Regions from separate parts of the Thauera sp. WB-2 genome, predicted to be linked through region 3. Evidence: predicted binding sites of a transcription regulator. Region 3 holds the regulator's gene; each other region holds the start of a gene.
What was found. Region 3 encodes HrcA, which represses chaperone genes, less so after heat shock. Its sites were predicted from a motif close to TNTTAGCACTCNNNGNCNNNGAGTGCTAANA; they were not measured.

Region 1: groES (co-chaperone GroES) is a predicted target of HrcA. The motif match lies at 946-976, and genes of this name have one in related genera.
Region 2: LQF09_RS04840 (protein-L-isoaspartate O-methyltransferase family protein) is a predicted target of HrcA. The motif match lies at 1,805-1,835, and genes of this name have one in related genera.

Annotation. Positions count from the first base shown of each region.
Region 1 covers NZ_CP088935.1:1,189,571-1,193,650, forward strand. Annotated here, with positions in the region: gene LQF09_RS05455 (L-serine ammonia-lyase) at 1-827, shown strand, start outside; gene groES (co-chaperone GroES) at 1,090-1,380, shown strand; gene groL (chaperonin GroEL) at 1,434-3,083, shown strand; gene LQF09_RS05470 (response regulator transcription factor) at 3,405-4,080, shown strand, end outside; gene LQF09_RS05475 (sensor histidine kinase) at 4,066-4,080, shown strand, end outside.
Region 2 covers NZ_CP088935.1:1,049,076-1,053,155, reverse strand. Annotated here, with positions in the region: gene LQF09_RS04850 (TolC family outer membrane protein) at 1-764, opposite strand, end outside; gene LQF09_RS04845 (rhodanese-like domain-containing protein) at 802-1,125, opposite strand; gene LQF09_RS04840 (protein-L-isoaspartate O-methyltransferase family protein) at 1,133-1,786, opposite strand; gene LQF09_RS04835 (carbonic anhydrase) at 1,919-3,742, opposite strand; TPP riboswitch at 3,839-3,933, shown strand; gene thiD (bifunctional hydroxymethylpyrimidine kinase/phosphomethylpyrimidine kinase) at 3,926-4,080, shown strand, end outside.
Region 3 covers NZ_CP088935.1:1,909,630-1,913,709, forward strand. Annotated here, with positions in the region: gene hemH (ferrochelatase) at 1-566, opposite strand, end outside; gene hrcA (heat-inducible transcriptional repressor HrcA) at 620-1,648, opposite strand; gene LQF09_RS08735 (NAD kinase) at 1,768-2,652, shown strand; gene recN (DNA repair protein RecN) at 2,764-4,080, shown strand, end outside.

The DNA of each region.
Region 1 (4,080 bases), 720 kb from region 3:
GCCATGGTCTGCGCATCAGTCAGCTGATGTTCGCCAACGAGGGCGCCTGGCGCAACGAGGATGATACGCGTCAGGCACTGCAGCGTATCTGGGCGGTGATGCAGGCCTGCGTGGCACGGGGCATGCGGCATGAGGGCGTGTTGCCAGGCGGGCTCAATGTGCGGCGCCGCGCTCCGGACCTGCATCGCAAGCTCAGCGCACGGGCGGCGGGCCGCAACCTGATCAGCGACACGATGGCAGCGCTCGACTGGGTCAATCTGTTCGCGCTGGCAGTCAATGAGGAAAATGCCGGCGGTGGTCGCGTGGTTACCGCGCCTACCAACGGAGCAGCTGGCATCATCCCTGCCGTGCTGCACTACTACATGAAGTTCATGCCGGGCAGCAGTACGCGCGACGTGGAGGACTTCCTGCTTGCGGCGGCGGCCGTGGGCGTGCTTTGCAAGACGAACGCCTCGATCTCGGGCGCGGAGGTCGGCTGCCAGGGCGAGGTGGGTTCGGCCTGTGCGATGGCTGCTGCAGGCTTGACCGAGGTGCTGGGCGGCAGCCCCGAGCAGGTCGAGAATGCGGCCGAGATCGGCCTCGAGCACAACCTCGGCCTGACCTGCGACCCGGTCGGCGGTCTTGTGCAGGTGCCCTGCATCGAGCGCAACGCGATGGCCTCGGTGAAGGCCATCAACGCCGCCCAACTTGCCCTGCGCGGCGACGGCGCACACACGGTCTCGCTCGATCAGGCGATCCGCACCATGCGCGATACCGGTCGCGACATGCTCGACAAGTACAAGGAGACCTCGCGCGGCGGCCTGGCGGTGAGCTTCCCCGAGTGCTGAACAATGCTGTGCTGGTCGAGTTCTGGTGTTGAGGCAGGCAGCCTGCGCCGCATGAGCGATGCTGCCGAACAAATAGTTTCGGCCTCCCACCCTTGAAATCCATTTGGGCCGTCCCTATTATTAGCACTCGTTGGCGGTGAGTGCTAACACGTGGCGGCGATCATTCGCCCCGTTGGCGCTCAAGCCACTGCAGATTCACCCGCGGGCTTTACCCGCGGATCAATCAACCCAAACAGTTGAACCGTAACAAGGAGAGAACTCGATGAAGATTCGTCCCCTGCACGATCGCGTGATCGTCAAGCGTCTGGAAGCCGAGCGCAAGACCGCCAGCGGCATCGTGATCCCGGACAGCGCCGGCGAGAAGCCCGATCAGGGCGAAGTCCTGGCTGTCGGCAACGGCAAGATCCTGGACGACGGCAAGGTGCGTCCGATGGCCGTCAAGGTGGGCGACAAGGTGCTGTTCGGCAAGTATGCCGGCCAGACCGTGAAGGTCGAAGGCGAAGAACTCCTCGTGATGCGCGAGGAAGACATCATGGGCGTGGTCGAGGCCTGAGCCTCCTGCAAGCCCCTGCAACGCTAATCGAAACAATTCAGGAGTTCTGAAGAATGGCAGCTAAAGAAGTCAAGTTTGGTGATTCCGCCCGCGAGCGCATGGTCGCCGGCATCAACATCCTGGCCAACGCGGTCAAGGTGACCCTGGGCCCGAAGGGTCGCAACGTGGTGCTCGAGCGCTCTTTCGGCGCCCCCACCGTGACCAAGGACGGCGTCTCCGTCGCCAAGGAAATCGAGCTGAAGGACAAGTTCGAGAACATGGGCGCACAGATGGTCAAGGAAGTTGCTTCCAAGACCTCGGACATCGCTGGTGACGGCACCACCACCGCCACCGTGCTGGCCCAGTCGATCGTGCGCGAAGGCATGAAGTACGTCGCCGCCGGCATGAACCCGATGGACCTCAAGCGCGGCATCGACAAGGCTGTCGTGGCCACCATCGAAGAGCTGAAGAAGCTGTCGAAGCCGTGCTCGACCAACAAGGAAATCGCCCAGGTCGGCTCGATCTCGGCCAACTCCGACAGCGACATCGGCGACATCATTGCCCGCGCCATGGACAAGGTCGGCAAGGAAGGCGTGATCACCGTCGAGGACGGCAAGTCGCTGCAGAACGAGCTCGACGTCGTCGAGGGCATGCAGTTCGACCGCGGCTACCTGTCGCCCTACTTCATCAACAACCCGGACAAGCAGGTTGCCATTCTCGAGCAGCCCTTCGTCCTGCTCTTCGACAAGAAGATCTCCAACATCCGTGACCTGCTGCCGGTGCTCGAGCAGGTTGCCAAGGCCGGTCGTCCGCTGCTGATCATCGCCGAAGACGTCGAGGGCGAAGCCCTGGCCACCCTGGTGGTGAACAACATCCGCGGCATCCTCAAGACCTGCGCCGTCAAGGCTCCGGGCTTCGGCGACCGTCGCAAGGCCATGCTGGAAGACATCGCCATCCTCACCGGCGGTCAGGTCATCGCCGAAGAAGTCGGCCTGACCCTCGAGAAGGCCACCCTGGACGACCTCGGCCAGGCCTCCCGCATCGAGATCGGCAAGGAAAACACCATCATCATCGACGGCGCCGGCCAGGCCGAGCGCATCGAAGCCCGCGTCAAGCAGATCCGCGTGCAGATCGAGGAAGCGACCTCGGACTACGACCGCGAGAAGCTGCAGGAGCGCGTCGCCAAGCTGGCGGGTGGTGTTGCGGTGATCAAGGTCGGCGCTGCCACCGAAGTCGAGATGAAGGAGAAGAAGGCCCGCGTCGAAGACGCCCTGCACGCCACCCGCGCTGCAGTGGAAGAGGGCATCGTCCCCGGCGGCGGTGTGGCGCTGCTGCGCGCCCGTGCTGCACTGGGCGAGCTGAAGGGCGACAACCACGACCAGGACGCCGGCATCAAGATCGTGCTGCGCGCGATGGAGCAGCCGCTGCGCGAGATCGTCGCCAACGCTGGTGACGAGCCGAGCGTGGTGGTGAACAAGGTGGTCGAGGGTTCGGGCAACTACGGCTTCAACGCCGCCACCGGCGAGTACGGCGACATGGTCGAGATGGGCGTGCTGGACCCGACCAAGGTCACCCGCACCGCGCTGCAGAACGCCGCGTCCGTCGCTGGCCTGATGCTGACCACCGACTGCATGGTCGGCGAGCTGGCAGAAGACAAGCCGGCCGGTGGCATGCCCGACATGGGTGGCATGGGCGGCATGGGCGGCATGGGCATGGGTATGTAAGTGCCTGCCTGCGACCCGGCATGCCCGGGTCGCGCCCGCAGTAACGCAGACGGCTCCGCTCAGGCGGGGCCGTCTGCGTTTACGCAGGGCCGAAGACGCAGGCGCGAGCATGCATCGCCGCGCACGAAGCCGCGCGAAGCGTGGGATAATCCATAGGTTTGGTAGGGAGAAAGGTCGGCGGGGAGTGAGCTGGCGCAGTGGCCGCCCGCTCCCCGGAGCCGCCAGCGCGCTAGCGCTGGCGGCTCCCAAGGCCGAGCAAAAGGAGAACAGCGGGCCAACTGTATGAAGGTCCGCTTACAAATCACTTACAGCCTGGACACTATGCGGATTCTGCTGGCTGAAGACGACCCGGTGATTGCCGATGGCATCTGTCGCGCGTTGCGGCGTGGCGGCTATGCAGTGGACCATGTGGCCGACGGCGCCGAGGCCGATGCGGCGGTTTCCACCCAGGGCTATGACCTGCTGATCCTCGACCTTGGTCTGCCGCGCATGAACGGCATCGACGTCCTAAAACGCCTGCGGGCGCGCAAATCGGCGCAGCCGGTGCTGATCCTGACGGCCCAGGACGGTGTCGATGATCGTGTGCGCGGACTCGACGCCGGTGCCGACGACTACCTTACCAAGCCATTCGCCCTGCCCGAGCTCGAGGCGCGCGTGCGCGCGCTGACGCGGCGCGGTACCGGGCAGCCGCGCTGCATCGAGATCGGCCAGCTCAGCTACGACCAGGCCGATCGCGTGGTGAAGGTCGGCGGTCAGATGATCGACCTGTCGGCGCGCGAAATCGGCTTGCTCGAGGTCTTCCTGCTGCGGGTCGGTCGCCTGGTGAGCAAGGACCAGCTCGTCGACCACCTGTGCGGCTGGGGCGAGGAGGTGTCGAGCAATGCAATCGAAGTGTATGTGCACCGCCTGCGCAAGAAGCTCGAGGACAGCGGCGTGCGCATCGTGACCGTGCGCGGTCTGGGGTACTGTCTGGAAAACCCCGATGCTGCCCCTGCGG
Region 2 (4,080 bases), 860 kb from region 3:
TCGCGTGCCAACTGCCTCGCCTGCACGCCAAAGCTGCCGGATTCAGCGGCAGCCACCCAGTCGGCGATGTTGTCGGGCTGCGGACGCTGGAGCGCCACCCCCTCGCGCAAGCCGGAAAGCCCCCCCGGCTCCTTGCCAATGATCTGCGCCAGCGTCTGGCGCGCGACCTCGAGCTGGTTTGCAGCAGCGATCTCCTGTGCCGAGGCAAGATCGAAGCGCGACTGCGCCTCGTGCACGTCGGTGATGGTGACCGTGCCAACTTCGAAGCTCGTTCGCGCCAGTTCAAGCTGCTCGGCTGCAGCGGCGCGCAACTGGTCCACGGCTGCGAGCGCATCCTGGGCAATCAGCACATTGAAATAGGCTTCCGCGACCCGCAGCACGAGATCCTGGCGGGCGATGCCGAACTGGGTTTCGGACAGCGCAGTCTGCAGTTCGCCCTGCTTGTACTGTACCCAGTTTTGCCAGCGGAACAGCGGCTGGGTGAGCTGCACGCCGTAGCCATTGCTGTTGTAGCTGCGCTCAGGACTGCCACTGGTAGGGCGCAGTTCGGAATCGTTCCAGGTCGTGTTGGCCGACAGGCCGATCTGCGGCAGCAAGCCAGCACGGCCCTGAACGACACGCTCCCGGCCGGCCTCGAGCTCGGCACGTGCAGCGGCAAGGCGCGCATCGTTGGCCAGCGCATCCTGATAAGCCTGCATCAGATCCGCTGCCATTGCACCGGCCGAGAACAAGCCTGCGATGCACACCGCCAACAGTCGCTTCATCCGAACCTCCGCTCCTTGCCTCATCCAGGGCGTGGCATCAGTACTGCGGCATGCGCGGGTCGACCTGCGCTGCCCAGCCAGCCACGCCACCTGCCAGGTTGATCACATTACTGAAGCCCTGGCGCTGCAGAAAGACGCATACCTGGGCACTGCGCCCGCCATGGTGGCAGACAACGATGGTCTCGCGGTCGCGGTCGAGTTCGCCGACGCGCGCGGGGACGCTTGCCATCGGCATCAGCACCGAGCCGTCGATGTGACAGATCTCGAACTCCCAAGGCTCGCGCACGTCGAGCAGCAGCGGCAGTCCCTGCTCTGATTCCGCGAGGCGCTCGGCAAGCTGCACTGGAGTGATCTGGTGCATGGCGGGCTCAGAAACTGAAAGTCTCGCCGCGCGCGGCGTTGCTGATCATGGGCACGACGGTCTCGAAGATGTCCTCGGTACGGAAACGCCCCTCGGCTTCGCAGGTGACCAGCCGCGCCTTCATGACCGGCGCCTCGCCAACGAACGCGAACAGACGGCCGCCGACCTTGAGTTGCTCTAGCAGCGCCTGAGGTACGAACGGCAGCCCACCGGAGACCACGATGACATCGTAGGGCGCGCGCTCGGGCCAGCCCGCGACACCGTCGCCCTGGATGACGACCACGTTGTCGACACCATTGCGCTCGAGGTTCGCGCCAGCGAGCCTGACCAGCTCCGGCTCGATCTCGATCGTGCGCACCCAGTCGCAGCGCGCCGCGAGCAGGGCGGCAAAATAGCCCGAGCCGGTGCCGATCTCGAGCACCGAATCACCCTTGGCAACGCGCAGCGCCTGCAACACCTTGCCCTCGATGACAGGCTTGAGCATCACCTGGCCGCAGCCAATGGGAATCTCGACATCGGCGAACGCCAGTTCGCGATGCGCCTTGGGCACGAACTCCTCGCGCTTGACGGTCATCAGGAGGTCGAGCACATCCTGATCCAGCACCTCCCAGGGGCGGATCTGCTGCTCGACCATGTTGAAGCGCGCTTTCTCGAAGTTCATCGGGGACTCCATGCAATATATTAGCACACGCTAATGGATAGCGTTATCCGGAAGGCCAAAACCTTGGCATTCTAGCGCAGATGCTGCAGCGCGATCCGCTGCATGTCACCAAGGCACATCCGAACGGAGCAATCAGCGTGACTCGAGCAGCAGACGACCGTTGTGCGGCTGGATGGGCCGGCCGTTGCGGGGATAGAGGCGCGCGAAGACCGCGAGTTGGTCATGGGAGATCGGCACCGGCTGCTTCATCACCACCCAAAGTACGTCTTCGGTGCAGGGAGGCGCAGGGAGTGAGCCGATGTAGAGGAAATGCCCCGGATTCGACGGCACCATCGAAGGCAGATCGAGCACGGCGTCAGGCGCGAACGCCCGTCCGCGATCCAGCGGCAGATTGTTGAAAATGGTCTGCAACACCTCGTTGGGCGTATCCCCAGCCTCGAGCAACAAGGACAGAATCGCAACCTGCCCGTCTTCGCTGCGGTGCTCCAGATACATGGCCATGTCGTGCGCCATGCCGCCGATGCGATCCTGCGAGGGACGATGCAGCGTGAAGCGCTCGAGCGCGTAGCGGGTGCCGCGCACCACGATGCTCAGGCCCTCGCCCACATCCACCTGAAGGGTGTTTCCGGTATCGCGGATGCGAAATCCGCTGCGGCGGTAATCGAACTCGACAGGCGCCAGATCCACAGCGATGCCGTCGCGCAGGTCGATCGGCGACTGACGCCGCCCCTCTGCGCACAGGCGCCACTCCGGCCGCAACGCGGCCCAATGCTCGGGGCCAGTCTCACCCGCGTAACTCCAGCTGGGCTCGAGCGCCGGCCGTGTCACACGGACGCCACCACGCTCGCCGACGGACTGCTCAGCGGCACGCGCGATACGGGCGCGCTCCGCTGCGCCGCCGTCGGCGGGCAAGCGCGGCCGGACCGGCTCGGTGCGCACCGGCGTGCGCGGTTCGGGCGGACGGGCGACTGGCCGCTGGGGCGCAGCCGCGGATGAACGGGGAGCGGGCTGCGCGACGGCTGCAGCGGACGCCGGCCGTGAAGCGGTAGCCTCGCTCCGCGGAGCAGGCGCCGAAACAGGCGCCGAAGCGGGCGTCGGAGAGGGCGTCGACACCTGCGCGGCCGCCCCCTGTGACGGGCCAATGCGGGGCAGTGCCGGCAAAATGGAGGGCTGCGCCTCCTGCGTGGCAGGGGACGCGTCCCCAGTGCGAATGGTGCCTGAGGCGAATTTCGCGGGGATGCGAACCACGGGCTCGGGAAGTGAAGGAGCAGGCTCCGCAGCCACGGCAACCGGCGCCGGAGCGGGCGGCGCCGAAGCAGCGGGCGGCATCGGCGCCGCGGCAGGCGTCACCGGCGGCGCTGGCTGCACCGGCGGCACGGATGGCCCCGGGGCCGATACCGGAGGCTGCACGGTAGCCGGCGCCACTGCAATGGCGGCAGGCGCGGCCGGCAGCACTGCAGCGGCAGGCCGGGCAGGCGGCGGCGCAGGAGCGGCATTGGCAACTGGCGCGGCAGCCGGTGCAGCAAGCCGAGCCGCCTCGTTGGCGAGCTTGAGCAACTCTGCGGCACTGGGCGGATCGCACACCTCCCGCCACATGCGCTCGTCCACGGAATTAGGCGTAACCATGACCGACGCCCCATCCACAGCCTCCTCGCGGAGGATATTGTCCGCGGCATCGACGTAGACGCGCTTGATCGTGGTAAAGCTGCGGTTTCGGCAATCGTAGCGGTTGAGCGCCTTGATCATCGCGTAGCCTGCGCTGCGTGCCTCGTCCGTCGTCAGCACGACACGTCCCCAAGAGATCTTCGTGCCCGCATCCGAAGACAGGATGCTGTCGCGGTCGATCTCGATGCGGCGATTACGGTCGCTCAACACGAGCTGCCAGTCAGCCGCAAGCACGGCGTGCATGGGCTGGGCGAGTAAGCAGGCGGCGAGCAGGAGTCGGATGGGCTTCATGGGCACTGAGCAAATTCGGCTGGCACGATGCTAAACGACCATTTCGGCGATATCTTGAGCACCTTGCCACATGCTGACGCATCCAGTATCGTGCGGCGATCTCGTTAGGGGTGCCCGCAGCACGGGGCTGAGAAAGACCCTTTGAACCTGATCCGGCTCATACCGGCGTAGGGAAACGTATCCATGCATACCCGCAACACCCCCTCCGGCGCCAGCGGCGCCGCTTCCGCCATTGTCAATGTCGTCTCGATCGCAGGCGTCGACCCCTCGGGCGGCGCCGGCGTGCTCGCCGATCTCAAGGCCTTCTCGGCACTGGGCGCCTACGGTTGCGGTGTCGT
Region 3 (4,080 bases):
AGGGCTGCAATGTAGCCGGGATCGTCCTGGAAGCTGCGCACGAAGCGGATCTCTGGCTGGTTGCGCCAGTGCGCGAGGCAGCGCCCGACCTCGTCAATGACGGTCGCCGTCGTGCTGGCCGAGTACTGCGGGTACATCGGCACCACCAAGATGCGCGTACAGCCGCGGCTGCGCATGCCATTGAGCGTGTCGGCGATGGAGGGCTTGCCGTAGCGCATGGCGTAGGCGATGTCGAGTTCGCCATGGCCGGCCTTGAGCAGGTAGCCTGCCAGCAGCTTGGCCTGGCGTTCGGTGTGGACTTTCAGCGGTGAGCCTTCGTCCATCCACACGCTCGCGTACTTGCGCGCCGAGGCCTTGGGACGGGTGTTGAGGATGATGCCGTTGAGGATCGGCCACCAGATCAGGCGCGGGATCTCGACCACGCGCGGGTCGGACAGGAACTGCTTGAGGTAGGGGCGTAGTGCGGCAGCGGTGGGGGCGTCGGGTGTGCCGAGGTTTACCAGCAGCACGCCGGTGCGGGTTTCGGAGCCGTGCTTGAACGGCGGTTCGGTCCAGTAACGAGACATCGGGGTCCTTGTCGGCGGGCGGGCGAGCCGGGCCGAAGGCCGGCTACGGCCCATCAATGGTTCGAAGACAGGGCGTTCGAGAGCAGTCGTGCCGTGATGTCGACGATCGGAATCACGCGGTCGTAGGCCATGCGGGTGGGGCCGATGACCCCGAGCGAGCCCACGATGCGGCCGTCGACCTCGTAGGGTGCGGTGATCACGCTGCAGCCGTCGAGCGGGGCCAGGCCGGATTCGTCGCCAATGAAGATCTGGACGCCGTCGGCACGGTTGGAAAGGTCCAGCAGCTGGATCAGGCCGGTGCGCTGCTCGAACAGCTTGAACAGTTCGCGCAAGCGGGACATGTTTGACGACAGGTCCTCGAAGTCGAGCAGGTTGGTCTCACCCGAAATCACGTAGCTCGAAGCGTTCTCTTCTGCAGCCTCGGTGCCGGCATCCACGGTCGCCGTCATCAGTTCGGTCATGTCGCTGCGCAACTGGCGCAGTTCCTCGCCAAGGCGGCGGCGGATCTCGTCGAAGCCAAGGCCGGCGAAGTGTTCGTTGAGGTAGCTTGCGGCCGCGCTGAGTTCGGCGCCGCTGTAGCCGCGACGGGTGACCAGAATCCGGTTCTGGACGTCGCCGGCGGTCGTGACGATGATGAGCAGGATGCGCGTCTCGGCCAGGCTGACGAACTCGAACTGGCGGATGCGGATGGCTTCCTTGCGCGGCGCCACGACGATGCCCGCGAACTGGGTGAGTTCGGACAACAGGTGCGAGGCGGAGTTGATCAGGCGCTGGGGCTGGTCGGGCAGGAACTGGCCCTCAAGGGCGCGCACGCGGGCGTTCTCGAGCGGCTGCACCGTGAGCAGCGAGTCGACGAAGAAGCGGTAACCGCGTGCGGTGGGGATGCGCCCGGCAGAAGTGTGCGGACTGGCGATGAGGCCCATCTCCTCGAGATCGCTCATCACGTTGCGCACCGTGGCCGGCGACAGGTCGAGACCGGAGAAGCGGGACAGTGCACGCGAACCGACCGGCAGACCGTCCGCAATATAGCGTTCGATCAGGGTCTTGAGCAGGATCTGGGAGCGGGCGTCGAGGGCGTTCATTTCAGTCGAGAACTATACTTCGAAATGCACCGGAATGCCGCGTGCAGGCGCACTGAGCGGGGTATCTTCCACGTCGGGTGTTGTCGGCGGCTTGCATGAATGTGGTTTAATCCGCGCTCATGAGCTTCAGCTTCCAGACCATCGCCCTGATTGGCAAATACCAGAGCGCCGACGTTGCCGAGTCGGTGACTTCGATTGCGCGTTTTCTACGTGAGCGCGGGCTCAAGGTACTGATCGAGCAAGGCACGGCAAGTTTCATCGGCGGCACGCCCGACTTTCCGGTCGCCAGCTATGAACATATCGGTGCCGAGGCCGATCTGGCCGTGGTCATCGGCGGCGATGGCAGCATGCTGCACAGTGCGCGCCGGCTGATCGAACACGGCGTTCCGCTGGTGGGGGTCAATCTCGGGCGCCTCGGCTTCCTGACCGACATCTCGCGCACCGACGCTTGCGAGCGCCTCGGCGAGATGCTCGATGGCCGCTTCAGCGAGGAAACCCGCTTCATGCTCGACGCCGAGGTGCTGCGCGCGGGCGAACGCGTGTTCCACACTCTGGCGCTCAACGATGTCGTGGTGAACAAGGGCGACCTGGGGCGCATGATCGAATTCGATCTCTCCATCGACGGTGAGTTCGTCTACACCCAGCGCTCGGACGGCATGATCGTGTCTACACCGACAGGGTCGACCGCCTATGTCCTCTCCGCCAATGGTCCGATCCTGCATCCGAGCGTGGGCGGGATCGCCCTCGTGCCCCTGTGTCCGCATGCGCTCACGGCGCGTCCGATCACCATCCCCGATACCTGCCGGATCGACATCGACCTCTTGCCGCACCAGGATGCGCGCGTGCATTTCGACGGCCAGACGCGTTTCGATCTGCGCTCAGGGGATCGTGTGCGCCTGACGCGATCGTCGCGCGCGCTGCGTCTGCTGCATCCGGAGGGGTACAGCTATTTTGCGATGTTGCGCGAGAAGCTGCACTGGAGTGCTTCGCCCAGACACAACTGATTCCCCGCGGTGGTCGTGACCTTGCGGCCAGTGAGCGCCCGGGCTGCGCCGGGTCGAGCACGCTGCCGTGGGTTGTTTCCACCGCGCCTTGCCTTCGACTGATCGATTCCCATGCTGCGTAATCTGACCATCCGCGACTTCGTAATCGTCGATCGCCTCGAGCTGGAGTTCGAGGCCGGTTTCGGCGCCCTGACCGGGGAGACCGGCGCCGGTAAGTCGATCTTGCTCGACGCGCTGGGGCTCGCCCTCGGCGGCCGTGGCGAAGCGGCGATGGTGCGGCAGGGCTGCGAGCGTGCGGAGGTGAGCGCGGAGTTCGACCTGCCTGCTGCCGGCGAACTGCTTGACTGGCTGCGCGAGCAGGCCTTGCCCATTGACGATGGGGCGTTGATCCTTCGTCGCACGCTTGATGCGGGCGGGCGCAGCCGGGCCTGGATCAATGGCAGCAGCGTCACGCTCGCGCAGTTGCGCTGCGCGGGAGAGTGGCTTGCCGACATCCATGGCCAGCATGCGCATCATGCATTGCTGCGCGCCGATGCTCAGCGCGCGTTGCTCGATGCCCATGCGGGCGCGTTGCCACTGGCGTCCGAGGTCGCCAGGTGTCATCGCGAATGGCAGCGCCTCGTGCGGCTGCGGCGCGAGGCCGAAGCCGACTCGGAGAGCTCGGCGCGCGAGCGCGAGCTGCTCGCCTGGCAGTTGCGCGAGCTTGACGACTTGGGCTTCGACCCCGCCGAGTGGCAGGAGATCAATGCCGAGCACGGCCGTCTTGCGCATGCAGCCGGCCTCATCGAGGGGGCGGAGGAGACCTTGGTGGCGCTCGCCGAGGGGGATGGCGCGGTGTGTTCGGTGCTGCGCCACGTCGATGCTCGTATTGCAGCGCTGGCCGACTACGATCCGACGCTCGCCGACGTGCGCGACCTTCTTGCTGCGGCCGCGATCCAGGCCGACGAGGCGCTGCATGCGCTGCGCCGCTACCGCGACCGTCTCGATCTCGACCCCGGCCGCCTTGCCGAGGTGGAGCAGCGCATCGCTGCCGTGCTGGATATGGCGCGCAAGCACAGGGTCGCGCCCGAGGCGCTCGGCGAGCTCAGGCAGCAATGGCAGGCAAGACTGGAGGCGCTCGAGGCGAGTGCCGATCCGCAGCGCATGGCTGTTGCGGAGGCCGAGGCGCGCAGGCGCTTCGATGCCGCAGCCGCCGAGTTGTCCGCCTGCCGGGCACCGGCCGCGCAGAGTTTGTCGGTGGAGATTACCGAGGCGATGCAGACCCTGGCGATGGCCGGTGGACGGTTCGAGGTCGCCCTCGAGGCCTGCGAGCCTTCCGCGAACGGTGTGGAAACTGTCGAGTTCCGTGTTGCGGCCAACCCGGGGCAGGCCCTGCGCAGCCTGGCCAAGGTCGCTTCAGGCGGCGAATTGTCCCGTATCGGGCTGGCG